DNA from 3 places in the Neobacillus canaveralius genome. Region 3 is predicted to be linked to each of the others. Evidence: riboswitches for the same ligand, from Rfam matches in the RefSeq annotation. Region 3 holds a riboswitch; each other region holds the start of a gene.
The links. Region 3 has a riboswitch for thiamine pyrophosphate ahead of thiW (energy coupling factor transporter S component ThiW). Riboswitches for the same ligand answer to the same signal wherever they lie in the genome.
Positions count from the first base shown of each region.

Region 1: linked by a shared signal. The riboswitch ahead of thiT (energy-coupled thiamine transporter ThiT) and the one ahead of thiW (energy coupling factor transporter S component ThiW) in region 3 are both predicted to bind thiamine pyrophosphate.
Region 2: linked by a shared signal. The riboswitch ahead of thiC (phosphomethylpyrimidine synthase ThiC) and the one ahead of thiW (energy coupling factor transporter S component ThiW) in region 3 are both predicted to bind thiamine pyrophosphate.

Region 1 is NZ_JBDFLL010000001.1:4,905,440-4,910,926, forward strand. Features, by position in the region: gene ABC255_RS24045 (transglycosylase domain-containing protein) at 1-154, opposite strand, end outside; gene ABC255_RS24050 (helix-turn-helix transcriptional regulator) at 281-736, opposite strand; gene ABC255_RS24055 (FeoB-associated Cys-rich membrane protein) at 842-997, opposite strand; gene feoB (ferrous iron transport protein B) at 1,016-3,022, opposite strand; gene ABC255_RS24065 (FeoA family protein) at 3,023-3,253, opposite strand; gene thiT (energy-coupled thiamine transporter ThiT) at 3,385-3,960, opposite strand; TPP riboswitch at 4,090-4,196, opposite strand; gene ABC255_RS24075 (histidine kinase N-terminal domain-containing protein) at 4,396-5,487, shown strand, end outside.
Region 2 is NZ_JBDFLL010000001.1:5,779,841-5,785,327, reverse strand. Features, by position in the region: gene ABC255_RS28120 (CamS family sex pheromone protein) at 1-615, shown strand, start outside; gene thiC (phosphomethylpyrimidine synthase ThiC) at 731-2,515, opposite strand; TPP riboswitch at 2,657-2,771, opposite strand; gene pruA (L-glutamate gamma-semialdehyde dehydrogenase) at 3,026-4,573, shown strand; gene nirB (nitrite reductase large subunit NirB) at 4,774-5,487, shown strand, end outside.
Region 3 is NZ_JBDFLL010000001.1:3,218,967-3,224,453, reverse strand. Features, by position in the region: gene thiM (hydroxyethylthiazole kinase) at 1-205, shown strand, start outside; gene thiD (bifunctional hydroxymethylpyrimidine kinase/phosphomethylpyrimidine kinase) at 218-1,027, shown strand; gene thiE (thiamine phosphate synthase) at 1,033-1,698, shown strand; TPP riboswitch at 1,859-1,966, shown strand; gene thiW (energy coupling factor transporter S component ThiW) at 2,044-2,553, shown strand; gene ABC255_RS16175 (LuxE/PaaK family acyltransferase) at 2,569-3,654, shown strand; gene ABC255_RS16170 (acyl-CoA reductase) at 3,651-5,099, shown strand; gene ABC255_RS16165 (ABC transporter ATP-binding protein) at 5,109-5,487, shown strand, end outside.

The DNA of each region.
Region 1 (5,487 bases), 1.7 Mb from region 3:
TTGCCTGGGGAAGTTCATTTTTCAGGGAAGAAATATCTGCATCCATTGAATAAATGTACACGATACCTAGAAAGCCCAAAACTAAAAGAAAAAACGAGAGAACCATTAATTGGTTCATATGCCATCGCTTCCAATTATTCACTACCTTTTTCATAATTCCTCCTTTAAGAAATAAGAAATGAAGGACATCATTTTCTTTTTCCCAAAAAGGGGAAATATTAACCAATTTTTTGGTAAAAAAAAAAGAAAAGCACTCGAAATTGCAATCGAATGCTTTTCTTTATTCGTTCTTGGTTAATTCTTTAAAGCGGATTTTGGATTGTTTTTCATCAAAGCTGCTGTATACCCTATAGTGTTTGTCATCCAATATCCGGAAATGCTTACTTAGAATATTCTGCTGGAGGATAAATCCGTTTTTCCTTGAGACTACACGCCACCAAATTTTTCCCCCAAAGGTTTTCATTTTTCGATAGTCTATTCCTTCGCGTGCCACGGTTTCCAAGACTTCTAGCGGTTCATTACCAAATAAAAATTGTACTGTTTCTGTTTCTCTAAACAAAGCACAAATGGTGACTACCGTAGACCAGCCTGCCAGCACTCTTCCTTTTTCAATTTGAACCAAGGTTTTCTTTGAAACACCAATGATCTCAGCCATTTTATCCTGGGTATATCCTGCTTCTGTACGAATTAATCGCAGTTTATCTGAAACTAGCATAATAATTTCATCCCTATTCAATTTAAACCCTTCCTTCAATACACCTATTAGTGTAATTTTACACAAGTTCTCTCATATTGAAAAGAAAAAAACTGCTATCAATAAATGAATAGCAGTTTTACTGTTTTATTTTGGCGGAATACCACATTGACTTTGACTAGAGCAGGACTTTTCAAGGTCACATGCTGCACATTTCCCCTTTTTTGATTTATTTATAAACTTCACCAATGCCCAAGTGGCGTAACCAAATATCGCAGCTCCAATAACGATATTAGCTATCATACAAAACACATCCTCTTCTTATACTAATCCAAACAGTTTTCCGCCCTGATAAATGACCAAGCATAAAACATATGCAATAAACAATGCATAAAGGATTGAAAAAGCAGTCCACTTCTTTGAGCCAGTTTCTTTATAAATAGTAGCAGTAGTTGCTAAACAAGGAATATATAATAGTATAAAAACCATAAAGCTATATGCCGCCAGCGGCGTGTAATAATTGCTCAATAAACCTTGTAAGCTTGCATCATTTGGGACATAGTAAATAATATTCATGGTAGAAATAATTGCTTCTTTCGCTAAAAATCCTGTTATTAACGAAGCGGCTGCCTGCCAAGTACCGAACCCAATTGGTTCAAGAATCGGCGAAAATAAGTTACCTACCGCGGCTAAAAAGCTATCATCCATATCCACTTTTAATCCATTCGGACCAGCGTATGATAACAGCCATATGAAAACCGAACCTGCAAAAATAAACGTTCCCGCTTTTCGAACAAAGCCCTTTCCCTTATCCCATGTACTTCTCCAAAGCGATTGAACTTGAGGAAGACGATAAGGCGGGAGTTCAATGACAAATAGTGATGTTTCTGATTTTAATAGTGTTTTAGTAAATATTTTTGCTAATATCAAAGCTACAACGATACCCAGAACATACAGACTTAATACAACGAGAGCTTTATGTGCCACAAAAAATGCTCCAACAAATAACGCGTATACTGGTAATCGCGCAGAGCATGACATTAACGGAGTTAATAGGATAGTCATTAGTCGCTCACGGGGTGTTTCAATCGTTCTAGCAGCCATGATACCGGGTACATTACAGCCAAATCCAATCATCATCGGAATAAACGCCTTGCCATTCAGCCCCACATACTCCATAATTCTGTCCATAACAAGAGCTACCCTCGCCATATAACCAGAATCCTCTAATAACGATATAAAAAAGAAAAGAATAAATATCTGTGGAACAAAAACAAGGACTCCGCCGACACCGGCAATTAATCCTTCAATAATTAATGCATGTATGAAATCTGAGGCATGAATAGCTCCAAGGAATTTTTCTGCACCTGTTGTTACAGGTCCTGTTAAGATTCCATCCAGAATATCTGACAATGGAGTTCCCAGCCAATCAAAGGTCAACATAAACATCAAATACATACAAATTAAGAAGATCGGCATTCCTAAATAGCGATTCGTGACGATGGCATCAATCTTCTCTGACATTGGTACAACTGTACTTACCTTCCGAACAGAGGTTTCAAGTATCTTTTCAATAACCTCTTTTCTCTTCAAGTAAATAAAGTTTGCCAGCGATTTTACATAAACATTTTCTTGAATTAACAAGGACTCCAATTGAGAAAGGTATGATTCAAGTTTCGCAGGTTCTATTATGTCAGAAAGGAACTTTTTCACGTATTCATTCCCCTCAAATAATTGAAGAGCAAGCCATCTAGGTGAATGATCGGTTTTACCGATCATCTCAATACTTATTTTAGTGATAGCGTCTTCGACTGCTTTTCCATAATAAACATGTTTTTTTACCTTAGAATGACTTGAACTGGTTGAAATAACCTCTATTAACCGGTCGCAGCCTTTACCACTTCTCGCCACGACAGGAACAACAGGTACGCCTAAAATCTGTGATAACTTTTCGGTATCAATATGTATACCTCGATTGGCCGCGACATCCACCATATTTAAACCGATTAGTGCAGGTTTTTCATATTCAAGCAATTGTAATGTTAAATGCAAATTACGTTCTAATTGAGAGGCATCCAAAATATTAAGCAGCCTGTCTACAGGTTCCTCTAAGAAAAAGGTAGTAACTACCCCTTCGTCCCTTGATAATGGATTGAGTGAATAAACCCCTGGCAAATCAATTAATCTTCCTAGATTATTCTTGAAAACTCCAACCTTCTTTTCAACTGTAACACCACTCCAGTTTCCAACATACTCATAGGAACCAGTAAGATTATTAAACAATGAAGTTTTTCCAGTATTCGGGTTTCCAATAAGTGCGATTTCCATTTAAACTCTCTCCACTTCTATTAAGCGAGCTTCTTTACGACGAAGACCGACGCATTGTCCACATGATTCGATCATGACTGGCCCCCCAAATGGCATGACGCATTTAATACAAACCTCAGAACCTTCTGTTATTCCCAGGTCCAACAACCGTCTTTGCACCATTCGACCAACTTTGGATATATCTATGATTTTTCCTTTATCTCCTACTTTAAACGAACCGAACATCACCATCACCCTTACATAGGTTAATTGAGAATGATTATCTTTATTTATATCATTATTTTACCATTGAAAAATGGCTGATTTTGTGACAAAAGTTCGAAAAAAAAATAGAAAAGTCACAGACTTTTCTATTTTTTAACTTATATCATTTTTTTTGGTGCTGCAGTGATGACAAGGATAACAATAATCGCACACACGATAAAGCTTGGGAGCATATACGTACCATTGTATAAAAGAGAATACACTGCTGCTGGCTGACCCTCAGGTGCGTATTCACCAAAGAACACAATTCCTGATATTACATGTGCAAGATATCTTAATGCACTCCCTAAAAATGTTCCCAATAACACAAATGTGACCCATTTTTTCCTATTGTTATGGGAAAGAGAATCTTTCAGTTGTGAAGCAAAAACACCTGCTAAACCAACTACTGAGAAGGCAATAGCATAATCAATAATTCCTTGTAGAAGTGTATAAATTTGTGAAAAACCAAGGATAAACTGAAGTAATCCTAGTAAAAATCCAGACAAGATTCCACCTTTTACTCCCCAGCGAAATGACATTATGAAAATGGGAACCATCGCAATAGAAATGGACCCTCCTTGCGGCCATATTTTCAATGACAACAATCCTGAAACCAAATCCAGTAAATAAGCTAGTGCCGAAAATACAGCAACTTCAACCAAGAATAATGTGTTATTACGCTTTTTCTCCATACATGTTCCCCCTAATTTGTTTGTATTTTGGAGAACGTTCGAAAGTTTATACTGAAAATTTAATATGGCGCCATATAAACAAAAAAGCAATGCAGGACATATAAGGATTGTCTGCATTGCTTTACATTAATATTCGGCAAACCACATCCCTACGCTAGTGTTAACTAACAGGTTCATAGGGTCAGAACTCGAACGTTCACTCTCAGCCACCAAAAGCAGCTCCCCCTGTGGAAATATTTAATTATGTTCATACACGAATATACTATTTTTATAGGACTTTTACAAGGATAAACTTCCATTCATGTTATAATTAGATAAACAATCAAATTACGGATAAAAATTGATAAAATTTACCTATATTTATTTAAAGGGATTTCCGGCTATTATCACGAATTTAATTTAATCAGTTCGGCATTGTCTTAGGAGGAAACTGTGATGTTATCTGAATTACATATGGATTTAATAGCTTTTTTTAATAAGAATAAAGGGGAATTACTTCATGAATGGGAAAATTCCATTGTTATCTCTAAAGGAGATCCCTATAAAGAAAAAATAAGTCTTAATGGAATAGCCATTTTTAATATAGTATTAAATATGCATACGATGACTGAAGAAGAACTCCTAGAAACTATTCAAAAGTATGCGTTAGAAATTTCCGAAGAAAGAGCATTAGCTAATATCAATATTGGCGACTTTGTTTACAATGTTAATCTTGGCAGGTCTGTTTTATATAGTTACTTAAGTAAGTCAGGTCTAGTATGGGCAGATCTTCAAGAATCCATTAACAAGATAAATTTCTGCTTTGATAAATTTCTATATTACGCTGTAACTCATTATACAGAAGCTAAAAACAAAATTATTGAAGAAAAAACAATGTTTATTGATTCCACTCATCAAGACCGTTTAACCCTTCTAGGGCAAATGACTTCAAGTTTTATCCATGAATTTAGAAACCCACTGACTTCGATACAAGGTTTTATTCAGCTTCTTAAGGCAGACTACCCAGAAATGAAATATCTCGATATTATCTCAAGTGAGTTGGATCAACTTAATTTCCGAATCTCACAATTTCTTCTTTTGTCTAAAAAAGAATTAATTGGAAAGGAAAAGGAACAATTTAATCAGAATAAATTAATTGATGAAGTTTTAAATTTCCTCTACCCAAGTATTTTAGACGGTAAGGTGAAAATTAAAAAGGACATCGTCGATGAGATCACCCTTTATGGATATGCAGATGAAATGAGACAAGTCTTCATTAATATTATTTTCAATGCCATTGACGTGTTAAACCATCACAGAATACCGAACCCAACGATTGAGATAAAATGTAATATAGAAAATAATTCACATGTTGTTTTATCTATTTCTAATAATGGACCAATGATTCCTGCTGAATTGAGAAAGACCATTTTTGAGCCTTTTTTCACAACAAAAAAACTAGGTACTGGTCTTGGCCTATTCGTTTGCAAAGAAATTATTGAAAAACATAAAGGTGAATTAACCTGCCTTTCAACTCCTGACCTAACC
Region 2 (5,487 bases), 2.6 Mb from region 3:
AATTCTGTCCATTATTTTCGTACTGCAGTAGGTGAACCCTACTTTGAGCGGAAGATTGAGTTTGCTGAAATGGAACGGGAAGGGAAAAAGATTGCCGAAGAGGTCCTTAAACGTCTGCGGACCATGAAGAATTTAAAGGATGTTCCGATTACCATTGCATTATTTGAACAGCAAAGCAAATCATCTGTGGTGCCTGGAACCTTTTTCACCTATACCAATGTCGATAAAGGAAGCTCCACAATTAATTCATGGGAGCCAGTGGCTGAAAAGTATTTCCTATTTCCATCGACTGAGGCACAAGAGGCACACCGTGATGATGTAACTGCATTTTTAAATTTTAAGCAGGATGTGGAAGAGTATTTTCCAAACTTTAATGGTGTAATTGGCCGAGCCTTCTATATTGGTGATCAATTTACTGATTTGGATATCACTATTCCGATTCAGTTCTATGGAAAATCCGAGGCAATTGGGTTTACTCAATATGTAACAGGGCTTGTTCTTGAGCATTTTCCAAATTATATATCGGTTTCGGTAAGTGTTACATCCGTTGACGGACCAGAGGCATTAATCGTCCGTAAAGCAAATGAGGCCGAACCGTTTGTGCATATTTATTAACCTAGCGGAAATTATTTAAATTTAAAAAATCTTTATTAATAAAGGACAATACATATTTTATATGACTAATATGTATTGTCCTTTTGATTATTATTTGCACAGCACTTCAAGAAAGTTACTGATAAATGTTACCCCCAGATTGTTTAAACTCTGTAGCTTTTTCCTTCATACCCTTTTCGATAGCTTCATTCGCATCAAGCTTGTTTTCCTTCGCGTAATTACGAATATCTTGAGAGATTCTCATGCTACAAAACTTTGGTCCACACATTGAACAGAAATGTGCCGTTTTTGCACCTTCTGCAGGTAACGTCTCATCATGATATTCCAAAGCTCGTTCAGGATCTAATGATAAATTAAACTGATCTCTCCAACGGAATTCGAAACGAGCTTTTGATAAGGCATCATCCCTTTTGTATGCCCCTGGATGTCCTTTTGCTAAATCAGCAGCATGTGCAGCTATTTTATAAGTTATAACACCTTCACGTACATCATCCCGGTTTGGTAAACCTAAATGTTCTTTTGGCGTTACATAACAAAGCATAGCCGTACCATACCAACCAATCATGGCTGCACCAATCGCAGATGTAATATGATCATAGCCAGGAGCTATGTCAGTTGTAAGTGGACCTAGAGTATAGAAGGGAGCTTCCTTACAAACCTCAAGTTGTTTGTCCATGTTTTCTTTTATAAGGTGCATAGGTACGTGTCCTGGACCTTCAACCATTACCTGTACATCATGCTCCCAAGCAATTTTTGTTAATTCTCCAAGAGTATCTAATTCCGCAAATTGTGCTTCATCATTGGCATCAGCAATTGAACCAGGACGTAGACCATCTCCTAAGGAGAATGCAACATCATAAGTTTTCATAATCTCACAGATTTCTTCAAAGTGAGTATATAAAAAGTTTTCTTTATGGTGGTGAAGACACCATTGTGCCATAATAGATCCACCTCGAGATACAATACCTGTTAAACGCTTTGCTGTTAACGGAACATATCGCAAAAGAACACCAGCGTGAATGGTGAAATAATCCACGCCTTGCTCCGCTTGTTCAATTAAGGTATCACGATAAACCTCCCATGTTAGATCTTCGGCAATACCATTTACTTTTTCAAGTGCTTGGTAGATAGGAACGGTTCCTACAGGAACAGCTGAATTGCGAATTATCCATTCCCTTGTTGTATGAATGTTTTTACCTGTTGATAGGTCCATAATATTATCAGCACCCCACCGTGTGGCCCATGTCATTTTTTCGACCTCTTCTTCGATGGACGATGAAACAGCAGAATTCCCAATATTTGCATTGATTTTAACATGGAAATTCCTTCCTATAATCATAGGCTCTGCCTCTGGATGATTGATATTGGATGGAATAATTGCCCGCCCTCTTGCAACTTCTTCACGCACAAATTCAGGTTTCATATTTTCCCTTAATGCGATAAATTCCATCTCAGGTGTGATGATGCCCTTCCTTGCATAATGCAGCTGTGTGACATTTCTCCCTTTTTTTGCACGTAATGGTTTACGCTTTAAACCTGGGAAAACGTTATGATTAGCACGAGGATCTTTCTTATCCTTATACCCATTGTCTTCAGCCTTAATTTCTCTTCCTTCATATTCCTCCACATCCCCTCGTTCATGAATCCATGAGCTTCGAAGAGCGGGAAGGCCTTTTGTAATATCTACTGAATAATCAGCATCCGTATATGGCCCACTTGTATCATAGACCCGAATTGGCGGATTTTCTTCTTCACCAAAGTTGCCTGTTGTAGGACTAAGTTCAATTTCCCGCATTGGTACCTGGATATCGGGTCTTGAGCCTTCAATATAAACCTTTTTACTACCTGAAAAGCTAGACATAATGGAAATGCGTTTTTCGTTTAATGAAGTTGTTGACATAAAGTAAATCTCTCCCTGTTTTTAAAATTAAAGGTCGAGATCTAGAACAAAACGAGTGGATGAAAAGTAATGAAGTACATAAAAAAAGCCGAGTCCAAAAAGGATGGACCGGCTTTGTATGTAGAAGTTTATTCAATACATGATGACTTTTTCTAACTTCCCCACGCTAGTATGATCTAGATCAGGTCCAAAGGGTCAAGAAACTTTAACGTGTTTCTCTCTCAGCCCACCTCATTGGACTCCCCTAGTTATTTCTATTCAATTTGGTTTTAGTATACATGAGTCTTAAGTAAAATAAAAGGAATATTAAAAAAAATATAAAAAACGGTTGATTAAAAGACCGTATTTTAATTGGAGATAGTTTCCTCCTCTAATTATAGTAAGGTTAACGTAACGCCAGGTCTTTTTTGCCCAAATATGCTTTAATGGCTATCCGTTGATACGTGTAAAAGAAACATGTTAGAATGAACGAGGATATAATGTTTTTTAATACATAGGAGGTTTTGAGACATGGTACAACCATATAAGCATGAACCATTCACAGACTTTACAATTGAAGAAAACCGTCAAGCCTATCTCAACGGGATAAAAACAGTTGAAGGTTATTTAGGCACAGATTATCCACTAGTAATCGGCGGCGAAAAAATTACAACAGAAGATAAAATTGTTTCTTATAATCCCTCAAATAAAGACGAAATAATTGGAAGCGTTTCAAAAGCTAGCAGAGATCTTGCGGAACAAGCAATGCAGGCAGCCGTTGAAGCATTCAAAACGTGGAAAAAAGTGAAAGCCGAAGTCCGTGCAGATGTATTATTTAAAGCTGCGACGATTATTCGTCGCCGTAAGCATGAGTTCTCTGCTCTTTTAACAAAAGAAGCAGGTAAACCATGGAAAGAATCGGATGCAGATACTGCAGAAGCGATTGACTTCCTTGAATATTATGGCCGCCAAATGCTGGCAATGAAAGATGGCGTTCCCGTTAATAGCCGTCCAAACGAATTTAACCGTTATAATTATATTCCACTAGGTGTTGGAATCATCATCTCACCTTGGAATTTTCCATTAGCAATTATGGCGGGTACAACAGTAGCCGCAATCGTTACAGGTAATACGGTACTATTAAAACCAGCTTCTACTACTCCGGTTGTTGCAGCGAAATTCGTTGAAGTAATGGAAGAAGCAGGTCTGCCTAAAGGGGTATTAAACTTTGTACCAGGAAGCGGTTCGGAAGTGGGCGACTACTTAGTAGACCATAAAGATACTCGTTTCATCAGCTTCACAGGTTCACGTGACGTTGGTCTGCGTATATTCGAACGTTCTTCAAAAGTGAATCCAGGCCAAGTTTGGATGAAGCGATTGATTGCTGAAATGGGCGGTAAAGATACGATTGTTGTTGACGCGGAAGCAGATCTAGAGCTGGCTGCACAATCTATCGTGGCAGGAGCATTTGGCTTCTCAGGTCAAAAATGTTCAGCATGCTCTCGTGCGGTTATCGTTGAGGATGTTTATGATGCAGTATTAAACCGTGTAGTTGAGTTAACGAAGGAATTATCAGTAGGTGACCCAACTGAGCAAGGGACTTTCATGGGACCAGTGAACGACAACAATGCTTTCAAGAAAATCATGGAATATGTTGAAATTGGCAAGCAAGAAGGTAGGGTATTGACTGGCGGCGAAGGCGACAATTCAAAAGGCTACTTCATTCAACCAACTGTAATTGCAGACCTTGCTCCTGATGCACGTATCATGCAGGAAGAAATTTTTGGACCAGTGGTTGGTTTCACAAAAGCTAAAGATTTCACGGAAGCAATTGAAATTGCGAACAATACCGAGTATGGCTTAACAGGTGCCGTTATCACGACTAATCGTGAACACCTGGAGCAGGCTCGTGAAGACTTCCATGTTGGTAACCTATACTTCAATCGGTCATGTACTGGGGCAATTGTTGGTTATCAGCCATTCGGCGGTTTCAACATGTCTGGAACTGACTCCAAAGCAGGCGGTCCAGACTACTTATTGCTTCATATGCAGGCGAAAACTACATCAGAGATGTATTAATATCACATTTTTACCCCTTCTCGGCTGAGGAGGGGTTTTTATTTGTTTGATTATGACAATAATGTGAACTGATTCACAAACTTCCGTTGATATGTGACGTACTTCACAAATTTTCTAGAACTGAACATTTACAATGTAACTATAGAGAAAACTTAAATAACGTAAATTCATAAATTATCAAATATAAGGAGCGATCCGACATGAAAAAACTAGTGATGATTGGGAATGGGATGGCTGGCGTTAGAACGATTGAGGAAATTCTTAAACTTTCACCAAATCAATTCGAAATTACTATTTTTGGACAAGAGCCACATCCTAACTATAATCGCATAAAGTTATCGAATATTCTTCAAGGTGATACAAACTTTGAAGATATCATTATTAATCCACTAGACTGGTATAAAGAGAATAATATTCAGTTATTCACAGGAGAAGCAGTAACAGAGATCGATGTTGAGGCAAAGAAGGTCATTTCCGACCAGGGACGTGACGTAGAGTATGATGAATTAATTATTGCTACAGGTTCTAACTCATTCATTCTGCCTATTCCAGGTGCGGACAAAATTGGCGTTACCGGTTTTCGTGATATAAAAGATTGTGAAATGATGATCAAGTCAGCGGAAGATTATAAAAAAGCTGTTGTAATTGGAGGCGGGCTTCTTGGACTTGAAGCAGCACGAGGGTTAATTAACCTTGGAATGAAGGTTGATGTCGTACACTTAATGCCGAATTTAATGGAACGACAGTTAGACCCAATTGCTTCTAGTCTCCTAAAAGCAGAGCTCGAATCTCAAGGCATGAAATTTTTGATGGAAAAGGAAACCGTTGAAATCATAGGGGATGAGCGCGTTGCTGGTCTTCGTTTTAAAGATGGATCTTTTGCGAGAGCGGATCTGGTTGTAATGGCCATCGGG
Region 3 (5,487 bases):
TGTAATTGGAGCCTTCGCAGGAGTGGAAAAGGACCTACTGCTTGCTGGATTATCGGCGTTAACCTTTTATGGTATTGCAGCAGAAAAAGCATTCGAAAAGGTCGGTGAAATGGGACCTGGCAGTTTTCAAATTGATTTTTTAAATCAACTATCACTCGTTTCTTCTGAGGATATACATCAATTCGCGTTATACAAACAACTATAGGGAGTGGGCATAATGAAAAAAGCATTAACGATTGCTGGTTCTGATAGCGGCGGTGGTGCAGGTATTCAGGCGGATTTAAAGACTTTTCAAGAGTTAGATGTTTTCGGAATGTCAGCACTGACAGCAGTTACGGCACAAAATACTTTGGGGGTTCAAGCCGTATATCCGATGTCAGCAGAAGCAGTTAGCACACAAATCGAATCGATTGGTGAAGATATGGGTACAGACGCTGTTAAGACAGGAATGCTGTTTAATGCAGAAATCATCAAAGCCGTTTCTGAAAAAATAGAATTCTACAACTTGAAAAATGTCGTGGTTGATCCCGTGATGATTGCAAAGGGCGGGGCGTCACTGTTGCAATTAGAGGCTATTTCGGCATTGAAAAAGTATTTGTTACCGCAGGCGATGGTGATTACACCGAATATTCCTGAGGCGGAAGTTTTAACAGGAATGTCGATTCGAACAGATGAGGATAAAGAGGAAGCGGCTAAACGTCTTTTTGACTTAGGAGTTAAACATGTGGTCGTAAAAGGCGGGCATGATGAATACCGTGATGTGTCGGTAGATCTTTTATATGATGGGAACGAATTTAAAACCTTTACAAGTAAAAGAGTGCTGACAAAGAATACTCACGGAACAGGATGTACATTTTCAGCGGCTGTAACGGCAGAATTAGCCAAAGGTTTAAGTGTTTATGAAGCTGTATCAAAAGCGAAGCATTTTATCCAGGCTGCGATCGAAGATCAACTGCTGATTGGTCAAGGTCATGGACCAACCAATCATTGGGCATATCGAAAAAGAATTGTAGCAATAGGAAGGTGACCAGCATGAATATTCACAATAGTGATTCATTACGAAATACATTGAAAGTTTACTTTATTATGGGCAGTCCCAACTGCAAGGACAATCCAGCACAGGTTTTGCAGGAAGCGATTAAAGGGGGAATAACTCTTTTTCAATTCCGTGAAAAAGGTATCGGGGCTTTAACAGGGGATGCAAAGGTTGAACTGGCCAAGGAACTTCAGCAAATTTGCAGGGAGCAGCAAATATCCTTTATTATCAATGACGATATTAATTTGGCTATTGCACTCAACTCGGACGGAGTTCATATCGGGCAGGAAGATGATCCGGTAGGGGAAGTCAGAAAGAAGGTTGGCCATGATAAAATCATTGGAGTTTCAGTACATAGTTACGAAGAGGCAATGACTGCATTAGAGGGAGGAGCCGATTATTTTGGAATCGGACCCGTTTTTCCGACAAAAACAAAAGAAGACGCCAAACCTTCAAACGGGACCAAGTTAATTGAGGAATTGCGAGACAGAGAAGTATATATTCCGATTGTGGGAATTGGCGGAATAACTGCGGAAAACGCAGGATCTGTTATCCAAGCTGGAGCGGATGGAGTATCAGTCATTACCGCGATTAGCCATGCAGAATCTGTTACAAAAGCAGCTGAACATTTAAGAAAAAGTGTCTTAAATCAAAGGTCTTGATCTATCAAGATTCATGGATTTATGTTGGTAAAGTTGAAAAAACTTTATTCGTGCCCTAAAGCAAATATATGTGGTTTGCGGTAACGATAAGCAATACTCGAAACCGTATCGTGTAAGAATTAAGTAATTTAACATCGGAACAATTTCTATTAAAATTTCATACTAGCACTGGGGGAGCCGAAACTGGCTGAGATTAGACTTGTAAAGGTCTTAAACCCCTGAACCTGATCTGGGTAGTACCAGCGTAGGGAAGTGAATGATACATCCATTAACTGTGAACCATAATGGTAGTATTTAAAACGGTAATCCCCCAGTGCTCATTAAAAACTTGGAGGGCTTTTTTTTATGAGAAAAACACACAAACTCACATTAACAGCGATGATGATTGCGATTGGCACACTCTCGAGTAATTTATTGTTTATTCCGGTTGGGTTCACTAAAGTGTTTCCGATTCAGCATTTCTTGAATGTTTTGTCTGCCGTCCTACTTGGACCTGTTTATGCTGTTGCGCAGGCACTTTGTGTCTCAATCCTGCGCAATATCATGGGAACTGGATCAGTCTTTGCATTTCCAGGCAGTATGGTGGGTGCCTTGTTGGCCGGGCTTCTTTTTATGAAAACAAGAAAGATTTATATGGCCTTTTTCGGTGAGGTTATTGGAACGGGCATTCTTGGCGCGATTCTCTGCTACCCAATCGCCACTCTATTAATGGGGCAGGAAGCAGCAGTGTTTGGCTTTATTCCGTTATTTATATTCAGCTCGATTGCGGGTGCACTGATTGGGGCCATTATCCTATCAGTCTTTTTAAAAAAGAAGGTTGCTGTATTTACTCCAAACGGAACAACATTGAAATAGAAAGGAAGTATCACCATGGAACAGCAGCAAATCATAGACCAACTACTTACTATTCTGCAATCAGATTCACTTTCAGAAGGTGAATTTAATCAAAATGCCTTGCAATTATTTGCCTATCAGTTCACAAATAACCTTCCATATCGGAAGTACTGTCAGCAAAAAGGCAAAACCATCCGGACTGTGAAATCATGGAAGGATATTCCCGCGGTGCCAATTAACGCTTTTAAGGAAGTAGCATTAACCTGTACGCCTCCAGAACAAGCAGAAAGGTATTTTATGACAAGCGGTACCACACAAGGTGTCAAGGGGAAGCACTATCATCCGACCTTACAAGTATGGAATCTATCAATGAAAACCTATTTTAAACAGCGGTTTATGAAAGAAACGGAAAAAATCCGCATGGGCATTCTGTTCCCGACTGAGGAAGAAATGCCTAATTCCTCATTGGCTCGTTATTTAAACCTTGCTAAACAGGAGTTTGGTACAGAGGAGAGTCACTATCTATTAGGTGAAAATGGGATTGACATTAAAAGGTTGATTCAAGAATTGGAACATGCTGAACATTCAGGTGAGCCTTATGCATTGTTAGGGGCTTCATTTAGTTTTGTTCATCTGTTTACAGAACTAGAAAAAGCGGGTCGCCGCTTTCAATTGCCGCCTAGAAGTAAGATCTTAGATACTGGTGGATTTAAGAATCAGTCAAAAGAATGGGAACTGGATGATTTTTACCAGGAGTTATCGAGCGTACTAGGTGTTCCAAGAAAGGATTGTATCAACATGTATGGTATGACGGAGTTAAGTTCACAGCTCTATGATTCTGGTAATGAACAGGTTCCATCTGTTAAGTCCGGACCACATTGGCTAAAAACGAGAATTATACATCCGTTTACAGGTGAGGAAGTGGCTGAGGGGGAACGTGGGGTTATTGTCCATTGTGATCTCGCAAACTTCAATTCTGTCACGACTATTTTGACCGAAGACTTAGGCGTGAAAGTTGGTGAGGGGTTCCTTCTTTTAGGCAGGGTGCAAGGAACAGAGGCAAAGGGCTGTTCACTTGCGGTTGAGGAATTTATCCATGCTGCAACGGGACCAAGAGTATGAGAGAAAGAGTTGGATACCTTCCCAATGTCGAGGAAGAAATCATAGAAACCAAGATACTTAGCTTTGCCAGAAAAGGTGAGACACTTGAATTAGAGGCGCCACTTCTTACTATAAAGCAAATGCAACAGGTAACAGAAAAGGTTAAAAGAGCCAGTGCAGAAGTATTAAAAAACATGAGTATTACAGAGATTATTTCAATCATCGACACCGCCATTGAAGTGTTGCTCGACCGAAATTCTAATTACCGGAAAAAAGCCGAAAGGTTACTGCCAATTGTAACTGGGTACGATGAAGAAATGATTCGACTGGGACTTACATCTTTTTTAAAAAAGTTCCGCAAACATGAGCTGCAGCGCTTCGTGGTTGAGGACTTAGGAAATCCTCTGCTGCTCGATGATTTTCAGCCCCGTGTAAAAAAAGGTTATTCGAAAGCAGTGGGACCGGAATTGATTCTCCATGTATGGGCTGGAAATGTACCCGCGCTCCCCTTATGGAGTCTCATTTCAGGGTTATTGGTTAAGTCTGGCAACATTGGCAAAGTATCGAGTGCAGAGCCGCTGTTTGCAGGCTGGTTTGCACAGGTACTTGTCGAGGTGGCTCCGCAATTAAAAGACTGCCTAGCGGTTGTCTGGTGGAAGGGTGGAGATGAGGCACGAGAAAAGGAGATTTTTAGATATTCAGATGTAGTGGTCGGCTATGGAAGTAATCAGTCGCTAGAATCCATGAGTCATAGAATTCCAGCCACAACTCGCTTTCTGCCATTCGGTCATAAAGTCAGTTTCGGGTTGATTAGCAATTCGGCTCTGGACTCACGGAAAGCATTAACCAGTGCTCATCATGCGGCATTTGATATCATCCAATTTGACCAGCAGGGTTGTTATTCCCCACATATCTTTTATGTTCAAAAAGGTGGAAATGTATCACCATTTGAGTTCGCGCAGTATCTAGCGCAGGAACTGGAAAGTTTTCAAAAACGATTCCCTAGGCGCACTCTTTCATTAGATGAAATGACGGCAAGCATCCATTGGCGTAACAAAGAAGAAGTATCTTCTTTTACAAATACTACTAAACATGTATTTGGTCAAACTGACAATCATTGGACCGTTGTTTATGAAGAGGGTGCGGTGTTCTCCCCAACTTGTTCGAATCGTGCAGTCAAAGTCATTGCTTTTGAGGAGATAAGAGAAATCTTGCCAGATATTCAACCCTATCGAAATTACTTACAAAGTGTAGGTGTGGCAGCTGCTCCAAAGGAACTTTTTCGGTGGGCTGAATTGTTGGGGAATGTTGGTGTAACAAGAGTAACTGCTCTAGGCAAGATGACTTCGCCTGAATCAGGCTGGCATCATGATGGTCGATTTAATTTACTATACCTCATTCAAATGGTTGATATTGAGCATTCAGCGGAAGAGAATGCAGAGTATTTTGCAGCTTATATGTATTAGGAGGCAGAAATGGCATATTTGAGTTTACAAGATGTTACTTACAGCTATGCAAAAAATAACCTGATTGTCGATTCCGTAAGTTTCGATGTAGGAAAAGGAAAGTTTCACAGTTTACTGGGTAAAAGCGGCTGTGGAAAAACCACATTATTAAAGCTGGCAGCTGGATTATTACCACCAGACGAAGGTTGTATTCTGTTACAAGGTGAAAGGATTGAACCTTCAGAAAAGATTGGCTTTGTATTTCAAGCACCAACCCTATTGGAATGGAAAACAGTAATGGATAATGTTCTTTTACCAGTATCGCTTAAACGTAAAGTAACAAAAGAACAAGTAGAAAAAGCGGAATCTCTCTTGGATCTAATGGGTCTATCCCATTTAAAAAAGGAAT